3 regions of the Streptomyces sp. NPDC041814 genome follow, and region 2 is predicted to be linked to each of the others. Evidence: riboswitches for the same ligand, from Rfam matches in the RefSeq annotation. Region 2 holds a riboswitch; each other region holds the start of a gene.
The links. Region 2 has a riboswitch for cyclic di-AMP ahead of ACZ6C6_RS30135 (M23 family metallopeptidase). Riboswitches for the same ligand answer to the same signal wherever they lie in the genome.

Region 1: another riboswitch for cyclic di-AMP. It lies ahead of ACZ6C6_RS29470 (C40 family peptidase); the one in region 2 lies ahead of ACZ6C6_RS30135 (M23 family metallopeptidase).
Region 3: another riboswitch for cyclic di-AMP. It lies ahead of ACZ6C6_RS17870 (C40 family peptidase); the one in region 2 lies ahead of ACZ6C6_RS30135 (M23 family metallopeptidase).

The regions. Positions count from the first base shown of each region.
Region 1 is NZ_JBVJAM010000014.1:98,332-102,224, forward strand. It holds gene ACZ6C6_RS29460 (ATP-dependent Clp protease proteolytic subunit) at 42-674, shown strand; gene ACZ6C6_RS29465 (hypothetical protein) at 682-990, shown strand; cyclic di-AMP (ydaO/yuaA leader) riboswitch at 1,329-1,493, shown strand; gene ACZ6C6_RS29470 (C40 family peptidase) at 1,497-1,970, shown strand; gene ACZ6C6_RS29475 (ATP-binding protein) at 1,981-2,412, opposite strand; gene ACZ6C6_RS29480 (helix-turn-helix domain-containing protein) at 2,616-3,476, shown strand; gene ACZ6C6_RS29485 (DUF397 domain-containing protein) at 3,502-3,699, shown strand; gene ACZ6C6_RS29490 (8-amino-7-oxononanoate synthase) at 3,714-3,893, opposite strand, start outside.
Region 2 is NZ_JBVJAM010000015.1:9,675-13,567, forward strand. It holds gene ACZ6C6_RS30130 (alpha-galactosidase) at 1-1,563, shown strand, start outside; cyclic di-AMP (ydaO/yuaA leader) riboswitch at 1,853-2,014, shown strand; gene ACZ6C6_RS30135 (M23 family metallopeptidase) at 2,018-2,944, shown strand; gene ACZ6C6_RS30140 (SGNH/GDSL hydrolase family protein) at 3,128-3,893, shown strand, end outside.
Region 3 is NZ_JBVJAM010000006.1:247,272-251,164, forward strand. It holds gene ACZ6C6_RS17860 (C40 family peptidase) at 1-662, opposite strand, end outside; gene ACZ6C6_RS17865 (hypothetical protein) at 971-1,324, shown strand; gene ACZ6C6_RS17870 (C40 family peptidase) at 1,371-2,537, opposite strand; cyclic di-AMP (ydaO/yuaA leader) riboswitch at 2,536-2,687, opposite strand; gene pcrA (DNA helicase PcrA) at 2,849-3,893, shown strand, end outside.

The DNA of each region.
Region 1 (3,893 bases), on a different contig from region 2:
GCGCCCCCCTGGGCCCGCGCGGCCGGAGGAGAGGCACAGCCGTGTACCGTCCCGTCGCCCGTCACGTACTGCCCGAGTTCACCGAGCGCACCTCCCAGGGGTCCCGGACCCTCGACCCGTACTCCAAGCTGCTCGCCGAGCGCGTCGTCTTCCTGGGCACGGCCCTGGACGAGACGGCCGCCAACGACCTGGTAGCCCAGCTGATGTACCTGGAGCACGACGCGCCGGACCGGCCCGTCTCGCTGTACATCAACTCGCCGGGCGGCTCGTTCGGGGCGATGACGACCCTGTACGACACGATTAACTTCCTCGCCTGCGAGGTGGAGACCTTCTGCCTGGGCCGGGCGGGGGCCGGGGCCGCAGTCCTGCTCGCCGCGGGCGCCCCGGGCCGGCGGCACATGCTGCCCGGCGCCAAGGTGGTCGTCAGCCAGCCCGCACTGGACGAGCCGGTCCAGGGGCAGCCCTCCGACCTGGAGATCGAGGCGCGCGAAATGGCCCGGATGCGCGCCACGATGACCGGCATGCTGGCCCGGCACACGGGGCGCTCCGTCGAGCAGGTCACCGAGGACACCGAGCGCGACCTCGCCCTCGACGCGGAGGGCGCCCTGGCGTACGGGCTGGTCGACCACATCGTGCGGAACCGGGTCCCGGTGCCGCCGCGCTCCGGGTGGTGAACCGGCGATGCAGCCACCGGAGTTCTCGCCGCTGCCCGCCCTGACCCGGGCCGAGTCCGAGTTCATCGACCGCTATCTGCGGGTGGTCGACCAGGTGGGCCGGATCAACCCGGCGCACGGTGACGACACGTACACGGCCCTGCGCGCCGCCCAGGCGCTCGCCTCGCACGCGGCGGCCCTGCGGGACGCGCTCGCGCTGATGCACCGGCGCGGCGAAACCCGCATCCACAGCGGCACGTTGACCCGCGCGCTGCGGGAGCTGGACGGCGAGCGGAGGGCGGCCCGGGTCGCCCTGCCGCCCGCCCCGCCGGGCTGAGACCGCCGCGGGTCACCGACACGCCCGGGGGGTGCGCGGGATTTCCTCGCTCGTTCGGCGTAGGGGCTCCCCCTCACGAGGGACGGTCCGATTTGCCCTTTCCTGATGCGCGTGGGGCGGATTCCTGCGCGACACCGCTGGTACGGCCAGGGCCTCGGGCGGCGGGCGGACCGCCGTCCGGGTTTCCGTCCACCTGAACGGGCCATCCGTGCCGGTCTTCACCGATGGCCGTTCCGGCTCGGAAATCCGGCACGAGGTGAGTCAAGATCCCTGGGACGACAAGCCCCCGCCACCGCGGCGGGGCGGTCCGGGCGGACGCCGAGTCCTGCCGCCGCCCGGATGACTGGTCGACAGGAGTGGATCGGCAGGAGTGGAGGACCCGAGCACTACGGGACCGCCGGATCTCCGGTTGTCCCTCGGGGTGAAGCCGCAGCGCGCGGCCGGGCGACTTCGCCAGCCCGAACCCGACAGGTCATCCTTCACAGGCGGCTGACGAAGGGTTGCGCATGAGTGCGCAGGTTCATGTCCCGTCTCTGCTCGCCCGGGCCACCACGGCCTCGGTCATGACTCTCGCCGCCGTCGGCGGCACGCTGTGCGTCCCAGGAGCCGCGCCCGAGGCGCAGGCGGCCGGCCACGCGATGAAAGCCCTGAAGATCGCCGCGTCGAAGAAGGGGGCGCCCTACCGCTGGGGCGCCACCGGGCCCGGCAGCTTCGACTGTTCGGGGCTGACGCTCTACTCGTTCAAGAAGGCGGGCAAGAGACTCCCCCGCACGGCCCAGCAGCAGTACAACAGGACCAGGCACATCTCGGCATCCCAGCGCCAACGAGGTGACCTGGTCTTCTTCCATTCCGGCCGCAGCGTCTACCACGTGGGCATCTACGCCGGCAGCGGGAAGATCTGGCACTCGCCGAAGACCGGCGCCGTGGTCCGTCTGGAGAAGATCTGGACCAGGAGCGTCTACTACGGCCGCGTCGGCTGACCCGCCCGTCTCAGGGCTGGACGGGGACCTGCCACGGCAGCGCCACCCAGACGGTCTTGCCGCCGTCGGCGGTGGGCGTGACGGCCAGTCGGCCACCGTACTCCTTGGCCAGCGAGCGGATGATGACCATGCCGCGTCCGTTGTCCTGCTGCACGGCTGCGGGCAGCCGCTGGGGCCGGCGGGGGTGGCTGTCCGTCACCCCGAGGCGCAGCTCCTCGTCCCGTTCGAGACGCAGGTCCACGGTGAAGGTGGGCGACTGCCCGAAGGTGTGCAGGACGGCGTTGGTGGCCAGCTCCGAGAGGATGAGGCGGACGGTGTCGGCCATCTCCGCGTCCTCGGGCAGGCCCCACTCCGTCAGCACCCGGGCGACGAACCCGCGGGCCGCGGAGACCGAGACCGGCTCGCTCGGCAGGGTGACACGTGCTTCCTGATGGTCTGCCATGGCGAGCCGTCCCTTTCCCACCCGATACCGGCCCGCCGAGCGGTCCGGTTGTGCTTCGCGCCAGAGTGCCACCGATGCTGCCCTCCGTGGCGGCGATCCACCAAGATATGCATATATCTGTCCCTCAAACCGGTGAACTCTGCCCACGCGGGGCCGCTCCGGCGCCACACTGTCTGCTCGTCGGGCAGTGGAGGGAGCCATCGATGCAGCACGGCCCTGCGGTGCGGCGCCGCAAGCTGGGAGAGGAGCTGCGGAGCCTGCGTCACGCGTCAGGTCTCACGAGCCGGGAGGCAGCGGCGCTCCTCGGCTGGCACCAGTCGAAGGTGAGCAGGATCGAGACAGGTGTCAGCGGGGTCCGGCCGGACGACGTGAGCCGGCTCCTCGACGCGTACGGCTTGGACGATCCGAAGCTCCGCGAGGTCCTGGGCGCGCTCGCCGGTTCGGCGGGCGGAGGCGGTGCCGGCTGGTGGCACGCCTACCGGGGGCTCATCCCGCCCCAGTACCGCGATTTCATCAGCCTGGAATCGCAGGCGCGCACCGCCCGCACGCTGGAGACCACGGTGGTACCGGGCCTGTTGCAGACGGCCGACTACGCCCGCGCGGTGACCCGGGACTCCCTGGACGGGCTGCCGTCCGGTCAGCTGGACTCACTGGTGGAGGTACGGCTGACCCGGCAGGGGGTGCTGCGGAGCGATCCGCCGCTGCGGCTGAGCGCGGTCCTGGACGAGGCGGTGCTGCACCGGGAGGTCGGCGGCCGGAGAGTGATGCGGGAGCAACTGCGCCATCTCACCCGGGTGGCACAACTTCCCCATGTGCGACTCCAGTTGCTTCCGTTCTCGGTCGGCGGCTATGTCAGCCTCACCAGCCCTTTCGTTATCTTCTCTTTTCCGACCGCTTCCGACCTTGACGTGGTCGTTCTTGACCACTTGACGAGTAGCCTCTATCTGGAACGGAAAGAAGACCTTGCGGCGTACAGCTCGGCCTTCGAGACCCTTCAGACGCACGCGCTGTCGCCGGAGCACACGCTGGACCGGATCGCCGCGATCGACCGCGCCGACCGGTGACCCCCCACCGCCCGGAGGAAGCGTCATGTCCGATCACCTCGCCCGGCACGCCATGCGCTGGCGAAGCAGCAGCTACAGCACGGGGATGAACAACTGCGTGGAGACCGCGCCGTCCGGAAGCGGGCGGCTGCTGGCCGTCCGCGACTCGAAGGACGTGGCCAGGACGCCCCTGGAGTTCTCCACGGCGGCCTGGACGTCCTTCGTCTCCGGTTTGAAACGCTGAGCCGGACCACCGCCTCAGCTCTGCGGTGCGGTCCTCCGCACCGTCTCCACCGCCCGCGCGACCTGCTCGTCCGTCAGGTCCGCGCGGGCGGTCAGCCGGAGCCGCGAGATGCCGTCGGGCACGGACGGCGGCCGGAAGCAGCCCACCCCCATCCCGGCCGTCCGGCAGTCGGCGGCCCAGCGGACGGCGGCCTC
Region 2 (3,893 bases):
CAGCTGGAGCGTACCGAGCTGGCGTACGGGGAACACCTGCTCTCCAGCCGGCGGGGTCACACCGGCCACCAGGGCCTGCCCTGGGTCGCCCTGGACGCGGACGGCGCCGCGACCGAGGATTCCGGGGAGGTCTACGGCTGCGCGCTCGGCTGGTCCGGCTCCTGGCGCATCGCCGTCCAGCGGCTGCCCGACGGGCTCGTGCAGATCACCGGCGGCGCCGGATACGACGACTCCGGGCTGCTGCGGCTCGCGCCGGGGGAGTCGTACACCAGCCCGGTCTTCGCCGGGTTGTGGAGCCGGGACGGCTTCGGCGGGGCCGGCCGCGCCTGGCACGCCTGGCAGCTCGCCCATGTGATCCCGGACGCCGCCGAGCCGCGTCCGGTGCTCTACAACTCCTGGGAGGCCACCGGCTTCGACATCGCGGAGGACCAGCAGCGGGCCCTGGCCGACCGGGCCGCCGCGCTGGGCGTCGAGCTGTTCGTCGTGGACGACGCCTGGTTCGGCCGGCGGGTGAGCGACCGGGCCGGGCTCGGCGACTGGACGCCGAATCCGGAGCGCTTTCCCGACGGCCTCGGGCCGCTCGCCCGCCATGTGCACGGACTCGGCATGCGGTTCGGCATCTGGGTCGAGCCGGAAATGGTCAACCCCGACAGCGACCTCTACCGAGCCCACCCGGACTGGGTCCAGCACTTCCCCGGCCGGGAACGCACCGAATTCCGCAATCAGCTGGTCCTCAACCTCGCCCGCCCCGATGTGCGGGCCCACCTGTGGGAGAGCCTGGACGCCCTGCTGACCGACACGCCCGTCGACTACGTGAAATGGGACTTCAACCGCTGCTTCTCGGATGCCGGCTGGCCCGGCGCCGACTACCCCCAGCGTCTGTGGACCGAGCACGTGGACGCCCTCTACGCGCTGCTCGACCGGCTGCGAGCCGCCCATCCCGGCGTCGCCTTCGAGTCCTGCTCGGGCGGCGGCGGCCGGATCGACCTCGGCATCCTCTCGCGTACGGACCAGGTCTGGACGTCCGACAACACCGATCCGCTGGACCGCCTCGCCATCCAGCACGGCTTCGGGCATCTCCACCCGGCGCGCGTGATGGCGGCCTGGGTGACCGACAGCCCGAACGTCCAGCTGAACGGACGCCGCTCCTCGCTGCGCTTCCGGTTCGTCAGCGCGATGGCCGGGGTGCTGGGGATCGGCGGGGACCTCACCGAGTGGAGCGCGGCCGAACTGGACGAGGCGCGCGGGTGGGTGGAGCTGTACAAGGAGATCCGCCCGGTGGTGCAGCTGGGCGAGCTCTACCGGCTGCGCGCCCCGGGCCCCGGGCTCAGCGCCGTGCAGTACGTGCGGGGTGCGGACACCGTCGTGCTGGCGTGGCTCCACGCGCAGCGGTACGGGGAGGAGCCGCCGGCGCTGCGGCTGCGCGGGCTCGACCCGGAGGCGACGTACACCTGCCTGGACACCGGGGCGGTGCACCACGGTTCGCTGCTGATGCACCACGGGCTGCGGACGGGGCTGCGCGGCGACCTGGACGCGCGGGTGGTGCGGCTGCGCCGTGGATGATGGCCATGACATGTCCGTATTAAGGCGTTATGGACAAAGTGCCCCGGTTGCTAGGGAGATGATCACCCGCTCGTGAGCGGGATCATATCCGTGACGGTGTGTGGTGACGCCCCGGCTGGGTAATCCCCGCGCCGCGCGGAAAGCCAAGATCCGTAATCCACGGAGTGTGACCGGAATTCGGCACCGCAATTCCGGTGCCGAATCCGGCGCCGAACCCGCGGCTTGTTTCCGCCGTCCAGGCTCGCTTACGTTCCATGTCCATCCGGATGGAACGCCCAATCCTGCCGCCGTCCGGAATTCGCATCCCTTCACCGTGTGGCAGGAGCGGGGGAACCAGGTAAGCCGCCGACCGGGACGACCGGACGGCTAGGGGTGAAGCCGCGCCAGGCGCGGCCGGGCATCTCCAGCCCGAACCCGACAGCTCACCTCGCAGGCGCCGGAGAGGAAATTCTTCATGCCCAATTCGGGTAAGCACCGCCGTCCCAAGTCCAGCACCATCGCCCGCGGCGTCGTCGCCGCGAGCGCCGGCGGCGCCGTCATCGCGCTCCCGCTGCTCGGCGCCACCGGTGCCCACGCCGCGGAGCAGTCCGCCCCGGCCACGTCGAAGTCGGCCGCCGCGCACACCGCCCCGGCCGCGCCCGCGAAGAGCACCGGCACCACCACGTACTCCGTCGTCTCCGGCGACTACCTGTCGAAGATCGCGGCCCAGCACCACCTCAAGGGCGGCTGGCACAAGCTGTACCAGGACAACCGCGAGGTCGTCGGTGAGAACCCGAGCCTGATCTTCCCGGGCATGAAGCTGACCCTCGGCGCCAAGGCGGCCCCCGCCGCCACCACGTCCGAGGCCCCCGCCAAGACGGCGGAGAAGACCGTGACGAAGGCCGCGCCCAAGGCGGAGACCAAGGCCGAGCCCAAGGTCGAGACCAAGACCGAGGCGCAGACCGAGACCAAGGCCCCCGCCTCCCAGGACAACGCTTCCGGCTACGTCCACCCGGTCCCGGGCAACCACACCACCGCGTACCGCGCCTCCGGCGCCAACTGGTCCAGCGGCAGCCACACCGGCATCGACTTCCCCGTCTCCACCGGCACCAGCGTGAAGGCCATCGCCTCCGGCACCGTCGTCACCGCCGGCTGGGGCGGCGCCTACGGCAACCAGGTCGTCATCAAGCACGCCGACGGCCACTACTCCCAGTACGGCCACATGTCCTCGCTCTCCGTCTCGGCGGGCCAGACCGTGACCGCGGGCCAGCAGGTCGGCCTCTCCGGCTCCACCGGCAACGCCACCGGCCCGCACCTCCACTTCGAGGTCCGCACCGGCCCGGAGTACGGCTCGGACATCGACCCGATCGCCTACCTGGCGTCGCACGGGATCTACGTCTGATCCAGGCAGTACCGGCCCGGTGATCCGGGTCACTGAACGGCACAGAGGGACGGCGCACGGCGGTGCGCCGTCCCTCTGCTTATTCCCCCTTTACCGAAAACTGACCGGGTGGTTTATCTCACCACCCGTCAACCCCTTATTACGGTCGCGTAGGTCACATTCCGGGGTGCAGGATATGCGGTTGTGGCAGACGATTCGAACAACCTTCAACAGGGCGCCATCGACCGACAGGGCGCCATCGGGTCGTACGCGGCGATTGGCGACAGCTTCACCGAGGGAGTCGGCGACCCCGGCCCGGACGGCACGTTCGTCGGCTGGGCCGACCGGCTCGCGGTACTCCTCGCGGACCGGCTCCCGGAGCCCGGCCCGGCGACCCAGGTCTCACCCGTTTCCGCGCACGGGGACTTCCGGTACGCCAATCTCGCCGTACGAGGACGCCTCCTCGACCAGATAGTCGAGGAGCAGGTACCCCGCGCCAAGGAACTCGCCCCCGATCTGGTGAGCTTCTGCGCAGGCGGCAACGACATCATCCGGCCGGGCACCGACCCGGACGACGTGGCCGAACGCTTCGAGCGGGCGGTCGCCGACCTCACACGGTCGGTCGGCACCGTCATGGTCACCACCGGCTTCGACACCCGTGGCGTTCCCGTGCTGCGCCATCTGCGCGGCAAGATCGCCACCTACACCGCCCATGTCCGGGCCATCGCCGACCGCTACGACTGCCCGGTCCTCGACCTGTGGTCGCTGCGCTCGGTGCAGGACCGGCGCGCCTGGGACGGCGACCGGCTCCACCTGTCGCCCGAGGGACACACCCGCGTCGCGCTCCGCGCCGCACAGGTCCTCGGCCTCGACGTGCCGGCCGACCCGGACCAGCCGTGGCCGCCGCAGCCCCCGCGCGGCACGCTGGAGATCCGCCGCGACGACATCCACTGGGCGCGCGAATACCTCG
Region 3 (3,893 bases), on a different contig from region 2:
TCGGCGTGACCGGCCCCGCGCCCGTCCTCGGAGGCGTTGTAGGAGGCGCGCTCGGCCGGGGTGAGGCGGGCGAGGAGGCGACGGGCCTCGGCCAGCTTGGCGCGGACGGTCGCCCGGTGCTCCTTCAGGGCGGCCTGCCGGGAGGCCAGCTCGGTGAGCTTCCCGGCCGCCTCGGCGCGCACCTGGGCGATCTCCGCGACCTGGCGGCGCACCGAGCGCACCTCGGCGGCCCGGCGCTCCCCGGCCCGCTCCGCGTAGGTGGCCCGACGCAGGTACTGGTCCGGGTCGGAGGAGAGCGCCAGCTGCACTGAGGGGTCGATCCCGGCGGAGCGGTACTGCGCGGCGGCGTACGCGCCGAGCACGTCGCGGGCGGTGTTGAGGCGGGCGGTCCTGCGGGCGGCCTCGTCGCGCAGGGCGTCGACCGATTTCGCGGCGGCGGTCGCCTCGGACTTCGCGCCGTTGTACTTCTCGGTGGCGACCTCCGCCTCCCGGTACAGCCGGTCCACCTGGGCCTTGACCTGCCGGGCGGTGGGCGCGGGGTCCGCGTGCGCGGCTCCCGGCAGCACGGCGGCCGTCGCGGCTCCGGCGACGGCGAGGGTCGCCGCGGTGCGGGCCGCGGAGGCGGTGGTGAGGCGCTGCCTGGGTTTGCGATGCGCTGCCACGGGGGCGGGCGTCCTTCCGTGCGACGGCCCGGCGGGGTCTACCGGCGGGATTCTCCGGTGGCCGGCGAGGACGGTTCTGGTCCACGGCCACCGGGAAGGGACGCTAATCCGAGGTCACGGGAAGGTGTCGTTATGACCGCTATTGCCTGCTCTTGGCGTGGCATTGTCACCGGATGACCGCTCGTGGCGCATGGGTGACCGGGAAAAGGGTCACAGAATCAGGCAAAAAGTGCATTCATCATTCAAGCGGTCCGTAGGCCCCACCCTGCCCGGAGCGGTCCGGGGAGAGGGCTCTAGGGTGCGGAACCATGCGCGTACTCATCGATTTCGTCGTCGCCCTGCACATCATCGGCATCGCCGCCCTGCTCGGCGGCTTCCTCGGCCAGATGAAGGCGATGAAGGCCGGCACCGCCCGGTTCGTCCCCGGCATGCTGCACGGCGCGCTGACCATGCTCGTGACCGGCATCGCCCTGGTCGGCCTGGACCAGGCCGACGACCACCCCGTGAACAACGTCAAGATCGGCATCAAGCTGCTGTTCCTGGTCGTGATCCTGGGGCTCGTCTACGTCAAGCGGGACGAGGAGAAGGTCGAGAAGGGGGCCTTCGCGGCGGTCGGCGCGCTGACCCTGGCGAACATCTTCATCGCGACGCTCTGGACCTGAGCGGCCATGCCGGGCCGGCCCCGCGCGGGCCGGCCCTGCTCCCCGGTCAGGCCGGGCGCACACTCCCGTAGATCGGCATGTAGTAGATCGACTCCTCGCGCACATTCGCCCCGGGCTTCGGCGCGTGGATCATCATCCCGTCGCCCTTGTAGATCCCGACGTGGCTGATGTCGTCGTAGAAGAACACCAGGTCACCGGGTTGCAGATCGGCCGTGGCGATCCGCGTCCCGACGTTCACCTGGTCCCAGGTGGTGCGCGGGATGTCCACGCCCGCCGCCTTCCAGGCCGCCTGCGTCAGCCCCGAGCAGTCGTACGAGGCGGGGCCGGTCGCCCCCCAGACGTACGGCTTGCCGATCTGGGCGCGGGCGAACGCGAGAACCTTCTCCGCCTTCGTGGAGGCGCTGCTCCCGGAGTCCGTACCCGTGCCCGTGCCCGAACCCGAACCCGAACCCGTCTCCGTACCGCTGCCGCCCGACTCCTCGGCCTTCCGCTCGGCCTCCTTACGGGCGGCGGCCTGCTTCTTCGCCAGCTCCGCGGCCTTGCGCTCGGCCTCCGCCTCCTTCTTGCGCTCCAGCTCCGCCAGCCGCGCCTTCTCCTCGGCGGTCAGCTTCGACAGCAGCGTCCGGGCCTCGGTCAGCTTCGTCTGGACGTTCTGCTTGCTGGTGCGCAGCGCGGCCTGCGACTCGGTCAGCGTCTCCAGGCTCTCGACGGCCGCGGCCCGCTGCTCGGACGCCTTCGCCTGCTGCGTACGGAACTCCGTGACCGCCTGCTGCTGGCGCTCGGCCATCCGGTCCATGAGGTGCGTCTGGTCGAAGAACGACTGCGGGTCGTCGGCCAGGAAGAAGGTCGCGGTCGGCGCGAGGCCGCCGTTGCGGTACTGGGCGGCGGCGTAGTTGCCCAGGGTCCTGCGGGCGTCGTTCAGCTTCTCGGTGCGCTTGGCCACGTTGTCCAGGAGCGTGTCGACCTTGGACTTCTGCTTGTCCGTGGCCTCCTTGGCCTGGTTGTACTTCTGGGTCGCGCTGCCGGCCTGCCGGTAGAGGTCGTCCACCCTCTTCTGGACTTCCTTGATGCTCGGCTTCGGCGTGGGCGCGGCCATCGCGCTCTGCGAGGACAGCAGGGTCACCGAGGCCAGCGCGGCCGAGGTCAGCCCGACAGCGGGGACGGTGGAGCGCACCCGGGTGCGCGGTTTGCGATGCGACGCCAAGGCCGGCATCTCCTTCCGTGGACCGCCTACCGGGTTAGCTGTCGGGTTCGGGCGGAACGGAAGGCTGCCCTACGGTCCCGTGGGGGAAGGACCGATTCACCCCGGTGCTGCGTGTGGGTCCCCGGTTCCGGGCGGGCCCGGATTCGGCGCGGCGGCCCGCTCGGCGTAGGTCGCCTCTGGGGGTACGGGCCGTCCGAACGTGCACGCTAGCCAACGCATGGGGCCGCTGTGAAGGTTGGTGTGCGATATGCCCGATACATTTCCGTGACCTTTTGGGAGCGGGGCTCTCTGTCAGTGGAGAGCTTTAGACTCGGACAGCGATGAGCAGCCTCTTTGACGACAGTTTCCTGGCCGGCCTCCAGCAGGAGGAGGACGCGCCCCCGCCGCCCCCCGAGGACTCCGCACCCGAAGCGGTGCCGGAGGACCTTTTCGCGGGCGTGTTCGACGGGCCCCCGCCGCCCCGGGACGCGTACTACCGCGACGGTGCGCACCGCCCCGTCATCGACCCCGAGGCGCTGCTCGACGGGCTGAACACCGAGCAGCGCGCCGCCGTCGTGCACGCCGGGTCACCCCTGCTCATCGTCGCGGGCGCCGGCTCCGGCAAGACCCGGGTGCTCACCCACCGCATCGCCCACCTGCTGGCCGAGCGGGGCGTCCACCCGGGCCAGATCCTGGCGATCACCTTCACCAACAAGGCCGCCGGCGAGATGAAGGAGCGCGTCGAGCAGCTGGTCGGGCCCCGGGCCCACGCGATGTGGGTCATGACCTTCCACAGCGCCTGCGTCCGCATCCTGCGCCGCGAGTCCAAGAAGCTCGGCTTCACGTCCTCGTTCTCGATCTACGACGCGGCCGACTCCAAGCGGCTCATGGCCCTGGTCTGCCGCGACCTGGAGCTGGACCCGAAGCGCTACCCGCCGAAGTCCTTCACCGCCAAGGTCTCCAACCTCAAGAACGAGCTCATCGACGAGGAGACCTTCGCCGGGCAGGCGGCCGACGGCTTCGAGAAGACCCTGGCCCAGGCGTACGCGATGTACCAGGCCCGGCTGCGCGAGGCCAACGCGCTGGACTTCGACGACATCATCATGACGACGGTCCACCTGCTCCAGGCGTTCCCGGACGTCGCCGAGCACTACCGCCGCCGCTTCCGGCACGTCCTCGTCGACGAGTACCAGGACACCAACCACGCCCAGTACACGCTGGTACGCGAGCTGGTCGGCCCGGCCGGTCCGGAGAACGCCCCCGCCGAGCTGTGCGTCGTGGGTGACGCGGACCAGTCGATCTACGCCTTCCGGGGCGCGACCATCCGCAACATCCTCCAGTTCGAGGAGGACTACCCGGACGCGACGACGATCCTGCTGGAGCAGA